2 regions of the Shewanella psychropiezotolerans genome follow, and region 1 is predicted to be linked to the other one. Evidence: predicted binding sites of a transcription regulator. Region 1 holds the regulator's gene; the other holds the start of a gene.
What was found. The regulator LexA, encoded in region 1, represses DNA repair genes until DNA is damaged. The targets are predictions, from matches to a motif close to TACTGTATNNNNATACAGTA.
Positions count from the first base shown of each region.

Region 1 (3,693 bases):
GATCGAAATAGCTGTAATGCCATTTCCATTGAGAGCCTGTGATCTTGATGGTGATGTCGGCATCACTAGAATCTTCCATGGCGATTAAGGTTTTAGTCGCTGGAATTGCCATAATAATGAGTATGATGAAAGGTGTAATGGTCCAGGCTATCTCGACCTTAGTACTTTCGTGGAAATTGGCTGCTACGGCACCCTTAGACTTTCGGTGATTGATCATGGAATAGATCATTACTCCGAAAACCACAACACCGATGGCGCAACAGATATACAGGATGATCATGTGCAGGTTGTATACCTGTCCACTGATATCCGTGACACCCTTGGTCATATTAAGGGGCATTTCTGATGCCAAAACGTATGGCGTAAATAGCAACGCCAGAAAAATATACAACACTCGCTTCACTAGACTTCTCCTCTGTCAAAAATTAAGACAAAGAAGAGTCACACAGTAAGTCTCTGCTCTATGCAAACTCTTCAGTTCCCAAAAAAGCAACGATGACTTCAAAGTGCAGTGGCGGTTCACTTGTTATTTTAGTTTGGCAGTCACTTACTACCAGAGTTAACCACGCTCGCACCTACGGCTGAATATATCAGTACCGACTTCAGCGAGGTAAATATCTGGCCTTACACAGATGGCAGGGCTTTACTACGCCGACTACTAAATCGTTTGGATATAACAAATTATCGTTGTTATATCCCTAACTTACTTGGTGTTGAATTATTGATCAAGATCACTTTTAATGAATTTTTTAAAAATTTCGAATAAAAATCAAATACAAAAAAGTCCCTTGCGGGACTTAAATAATCATTTTTCTATTGGCTACATTGACTGGAGATTAGTGCAGAGATCCAAATAAACAGGCTTGATTGAAGTGAGCATCTGTTTGTTCATGGGCTTTAGCATGTAAGTGACTATTCGCATCTTCGATGACAATGCCAAGGGCGCGAGCGCTCTTTTCTACGAGTCTGAGTCGTCGGTTGTCACGGGAATCTAGGACCTGAGTCCAGCAGATGACGGCACTGGATGTACCACTTATGAGTGCTTTTTCCATGGCCCATAAGGTTTCGATTTCGTCTTTAGCATGAACCAACAATACTCGGTCCATCCTAACACCGGCTTCGGCTAACATCTGCTTGTAACCTATGTTGGGAGGACTGATCAATACGATCCATTGCCCCTGATGGCTCAATGTGGCGAGCCGATTACTCACCTTTTTCAGTTCCACCCGGCCCTGAGTGTGGGTACTTACTGTAGTGATACTTCCACACTCTTGGGTGATGGACGCTTGGTCAAGGGGATTCGTCCATAAACCTGGGTGTCTAGGGCTATTTCCGATTAAATTTTTCATTACCAAGCTCCTTCGCCAATGTGCGATTTCATCTATTGCCAGTTGCCGTTACGGATCACACCGACTGCCAGCCCCTCAATGCTCAGGCTCTGACTGGTGAGATCGACCACTATCGGTGCATAGTCTTCATTTTCAGCATGGAGATAAACCATGCTGCCCTTTTTCTCGAAGCGTTTTACTGTGACATCCTCTTCCACTCTAGCCACGACAATTTGGCCATTCTTGGCTTGTGAAATCTTATGCACTGCGAGCAGATCACCCTCGAGAATGCCGATATCTTTCATGCTGTCGCCGCGCACCCTAAGTAGAAAGTCGGCACAGGGACGAAACATGCTTGGGTCGACCTGATAATGTTGTTCTATATGTTCCTGGGCAAGGATGGGTTCGCCTGCGGCAACCTGGCCGATCAATGGCAAGCCTAAATCTTCTGGCTCCGCAGCTTGTGTGAGTCGGATGCCGCGGGACGTACCGGGAATGATCTCTATGCGACCTTTCTTAGCCAGTGCCTTAAGATGTTCTTCGGCAGCGTTGGCGCTCTTGAAACCTAGTCGCTTAGCTATTTCGGCTCGAGTCGGAGGCATTCCTGTATCGGAAATATTACGCTTAATGAGTTCTAGAATCTCGGCTTGTCTTGGTGTCAAAGGTCTCATGATGAATCCTGTCTTTCTATACAGTTACTGTTAGTATATACAGTATTTTAGTCAGTGCAAGGATTAACCAAGATTAGTGAGTATGCAAAAAAACTCTCAATCGCAAGCCCATGGTTTATATTTATTATTTTGGTGTGACTACTCGGTGCTTATATAACGTTAAAAATAGGTGGTGGGCATGGCCTCCTTGAATTATATATCTTTTGTGCTGGTGGTTATCTCTCTAAACTGGCTTATTTTATGTTCTAGGCTATCGAGATGAATTGTACCTATACCTAATATTATTAACTTATGTTGCCTTATAAATGTGAACACCCGTAAAGCTATCTAATATTAATTTTTTTGAAAATTATATTCAATCTCAAGTGCTTTGAGTGTCGAATCAGGCATGCGGGGGATTTTGCTGACTACTATTAGGGAGATCTCTCTTTTATCTGGTATTCTATGCCGTTATTAAGAAGACTCACATTGTATAAGAAAAATGTCAAAAAAAGACTCTCTTTGGTATAAATCCTTACGTTGGATTCAGAAAAAGCTGGTACAAACAATAGTTGTACCCCATGACCCCTTCGCCGATCTCAACTTAGATCCAGATAAGCCTATGGTTTATGTGATGAAGACTGAATCTCTCAGCGACATCGCTTCCTTAAGTGAAATCACTAATAAGTATGGGCTTCCAAGCCCTTATGATGAGTTGGTTGTCGATGGTGAGCACACGCCGAGGGTGGTGTGTCTGGAAGGTGCCAAGCCGCTATTTGGCCAAAGAGAAAGTAACGAGTTTTTCTTAAATAGCTTTATGGATCTGCTCAAGGTACATAGGCAGAAGCCTGAACTGGATATACAGCTAGTGCCGGTTAGCCTTTACTGGGGGCGTACTCCAGGTAAAGAAGACGATACCATGAAGGCGGCGGTATTTGAGCGTCAAAATCCTACCTGGCTGCGAAAATGCCTGATGATCCTCTTCCTGGGTCGACATAATTTCGTTCAATTTTCTAATGCCGTCTCAATTCGTTATATGGCCGACGAACACGGCACCGACAAGCGAATTGCTCATAAGTTAGCTCGTGTTGCTCGAGTCCACTTCAGCCGTCAACGTAAGGTCATGACCGGACCTGTTTTGCCTAAACGTCAGGTGCTATTTCAAGACCTGTTAAATTCAGAGTCCCTGAAGAAGGCGATTCTGGAGGAAGCGGCGAGCAAGAAGATCTCCGAAGTCGAGGCCAGAGCAAAGGCGATGGAGTATCTCGATGAAGTTGCGGCGGATTACTCCGAGAGCTTTGTGCGCATCGCCGAGCGTTTCTTGGCCTGGCTGTGGAACAAGTTGTACAAGGGTATCAATATTAAAGGTGCCGAGCAGGTAAGGCAGCTACATCATGATGGTCATGAGATCATCTATGTACCTTGTCATCGTAGTCATATGGACTACCTACTACTGTCTTATATTCTTTATTATGAAGGCATGGTGCCACCGCACATCGCTGCGGGTATCAACCTCAATTTCTGGCCCGCTGGGCCTATGTTCCGCCGTGGTGGAGCCTTTTTCATTCGCCGTAGCTTCAGGGGTAATAAGCTCTATACAGCGGTTTTTCGTGAATATTTGGATCAGCTGTTCACCAAAGGTTATGCGGTAGAATACTTCACCGAAGGTGGGCGTTCACGCACCGGGCGTCTGCTCGCACCTAAGACTGGCATGA
Region 1 is NZ_CP041614.1:233,929-237,621, forward strand. It holds partial or broken gene coxB (cytochrome c oxidase subunit II) at 1-403, opposite strand, end outside; gene FM037_RS01060 (cell division inhibitor SulA) at 837-1,349, opposite strand; gene lexA (transcriptional repressor LexA) at 1,382-1,999, opposite strand; gene plsB (glycerol-3-phosphate 1-O-acyltransferase PlsB) at 2,481-3,693, shown strand, end outside.

Region 2 (3,693 bases), 1.5 Mb from region 1:
ATTGGACTGACGGTTATACTGCATGAAGACTATGTTCCAGATCTCGATGAATCTGTCACCATCTTCTTCTGGCGTACCAGGACGACCGCCCCAGATATGCTCGCCATGATCATAAAAAATTTCGGAGCAAGGACCACAAGGACCCGTGTCACCCATCTGCCAGAAGTTGTCAGAGGCATATGGAGCGCCTTTATTATCACCGATGCGGATCAAGTTTTCAGCCGGAACACCTATCTCTTTGGTCCAGATATCATAGGCTTCATCATCTGTATCATAAATGGTGACGCACAGACGCTCTTTAGGAATGTTCAGCTCTTGAGTCAGGAAGTTCCACGCAAATGTGATCGCTTCACGCTTAAAGTAATCACCGAAGCTGAAGTTACCTAACATCTCGAAGAAAGTATGATGACGTGCAGTGTAACCTACGTTATCTAAATCGTTATGTTTACCGCCGGCACGTACACAGCGCTGGGACGAGGTAGCACGAGTGTAATTACGTTTATCTTCACCCAGAAATACGTCTTTGAACTGGTTCATACCCGCGTTAGTAAAGAGTAACGTAGGATCGTTAACAGGGACCAGTGAACTGCTGTCCACAACCTGATGACCATTTTTGCGGAAATACTCCAAGAAAGCAGTTCTTAGCGCTGCAGTGCTTTGATACATGAAATCACCCTGAATTGAGATTACTTAAATTATTGGCATTGTGTTGGACGATTAATTAATCAAACTGACAATCGTTATTCAAAACACTTGCGCTATTTTGAGCCGTATTATAAGCAGTCTAAAGAATAACAACCAGAGTTTTAGGGAGGGTATTGCGCGAAATGAAGATAGAGTGTGAAAAAATAGGGCTTTACAACGGATGAACTCGATTAATCGTCAAAGCGATCCTAGTCCAGTATGAGGGGATTTGATCTTAGACGTAACCTATTTTAGTTATCACCTGTTTGATACGTGATGGGGGTTGGGCCATGGCCCTTACTGATATGGTTAGAAATAGTCGCGGCGCGCAAGTTGCGAAACCGCGATCTAGTGGGCCGAATGGCCCACCGAGTGACTTATATTCTATCGCCTGTGATTAAACACATCTCTAGAATACTTCACCAGTCTCGAGATCCACATTCTCATCACCAGTCGCTGATTCAGCCGCATCGGGAGATGCGAGTAACATGCCACGAAGTGCAGTTTCAATTTCTTCCGCAATTTCAGGATGTTCAATTAGATACTTACCTGCATTTGCACGGCCCTGACCAATTTTATTGCCTTTATAGCTGTACCAGGCACCCGCTTTCTCGACTAATTTATGTATCACACCAAGGTCGACGAGTTCACCAGTACGGTTGATGCCTTTTCCATAAAGAATTTGGAATTCAGCCTGTTTAAATGGTGCTGCTATCTTGTTTTTAACCACTTTGACACGGGTCTCGTTACCGATAACTTCGTCACGATCTTTGATTGCACCGATACGGCGAATATCGAGGCGAACAGAAGCGTAAAACTTAAGTGCATTACCACCGGTTGTGGTTTCAGGGTTACCGAACATTACACCAATCTTCATACGGATCTGGTTGATGAAGATAAGCATGGTATTGGTCTGCTTCAGGTTACCGGCAAGCTTACGCATCGCCTGACTCATCATACGGGCCGCAAGCCCCATGTGTGAATCACCGATTTCCCCTTCAATCTCAGCTTTCGGTGTCAAGGCCGCAACCGAATCGACGACGATGACATCGACGGCACCAGAACGGGTCAAGGCATCACAGATCTCTAACGCCTGCTCACCAGTATCTGGCTGAGAACAGAGTAGGTTATCGATATCGACACCTAACTTTTTAGCATATATAGGGTCTAACGCATGCTCTGCATCGATAAAGGCACATACTCTACCTTGGCGTTGTGCGGCAGCAATGACCTCTAACGTCAGTGTTGTCTTACCCGAAGATTCTGGTCCGTAAATCTCAACGATACGTCCTAAAGGAAGTCCACCGGCACCGAGTGCAACATCTAAAGAAAGTGATCCGGTAGAGATAGTCTCAACATCCATCGAGCGATTCTCGCCCAGTTTCATGATAGAGCCTTTACCGAACTGTTTCTCAATCTGACTTAAAACGGCATTCAGTGCTTTCTCTTTGTTCGCATCAATCTTCATTCCGATATCCTCTTCGCGCATAATCTAAGTCACGGCAACAACGCCGATATAAACTCGTGGCGACTCCGCTATTTGAGCTTAGGAAAACTTTATCCTGCTCGAATAGGGGTCTCAATATGCAAACTAGTATACTGTACAATCATACAGTATCAAGTGCTGATCATGATTATTTTTTTCTAGCCGTGTTCACTCAATTAGAAGCACTTGTTGCAGAAGAAAAATTCAATCTGACTATTTATTCTTTAAAGACGCAACTGGCTCGAAAAATTGCTAATATTGGCATCATATTTTTAAGGCGGCTCCAATGGAGCACCTTGCCTGTTCAATACCCCATAGAAGAAACGAGCTGTAGATGAATGCAATCGACACCCAAAACCTAGAAAAACACACACCTATGATGCGTCAATATTTGACGCTCAAGGCCGAAAACCCAGAAATGTTATTATTTTACCGCATGGGTGACTTCTACGAACTCTTCTATGACGATGCAAAGCGAGCATCCGAACTCTTAGGTATTTCGCTCACCGCCCGTGGTAAGAGTGGCGGCGATCCAATTCCCATGGCGGGACTGCCCTATCACGCCGTCGAAGGTTATCTCGCCAAACTTGTTCAGCTTAGGGTCTCTGTCGCTATTTGTGAGCAGATCGGCGATCCAGCTACCTCTAAGGGTCCGGTTGAGCGAAAAGTCGTTCGTCTCGTCACCCCAGGTACCCTGACCGACGAAGCTTTACTGCAAGAGAGACAAGATAACCTACTTGCTGCTGTATACCATGGCAAGGCAGGCTTTGGTTATGCCACCTTAGACTTAAGCTCCGGCCGTTTCGTGGTCAGTGAATTAGAGACAAGAGAAGGATTAGAGGCTGAGCTGCAACGTACTAATCCAGCCGAGCTTCTCTATAGTGAAGACTTCAGCGAGATGCCTCTCATCAAAGGATTCAATGGCAAACGCAGGCGCCCGGAATGGGAATTCGATTTCGATACCTCCCGTAAACTGCTCTTGGATCAATTTAAGACTAAAGATCTGCGCGGATTCGGCCTAGAAAACGCGCGTTTGTCACTGCAAGCGGCTGGATGCCTGATGCAGTACGTCAAAGATACTCAAAGAACCGCACTTCCCCACATCAACTCTATCGTGCTATTCAATCAAGATGACAGTATCGTGCTCGATGCCGCCACGAGAAGAAACTTAGAGCTGACAATCAACTTGCAAGGTGGGCGTGAAAATACCCTATCTGCCATATTAGATAATACAACGACCCCGATGGGCAGTCGTATGTTGCAACGTTGGATCCACGAACCGCTGAGAAATAAACAACAGATAGAATCTCGCTTAAGTGCACTCACCGAGTTGCTCGACAGCGGCCTGTTTGACACTCTGACTCCACATTTAAAAGCACTGGGCGACATAGAACGAATCACGGCCAGACTCGCACTGAGAAGCGCCAGGCCAAGGGATTTTTCTCGACTGAAGCAAGCATTATCTACCTTGCCCGACATTCAGCAGCTACTCATTGGTTGTCAGTCACCACATCTCAAGCGTT
Region 2 is NZ_CP041614.1:1,712,192-1,715,884, reverse strand. It holds gene alaS (alanine--tRNA ligase) at 1-666, opposite strand, end outside; gene recA (recombinase RecA) at 1,094-2,152, opposite strand; gene mutS (DNA mismatch repair protein MutS) at 2,505-3,693, shown strand, end outside.
Region 2: the regulator LexA is predicted to act here: its motif matches at 2,282-2,301, upstream of recA (recombinase RecA).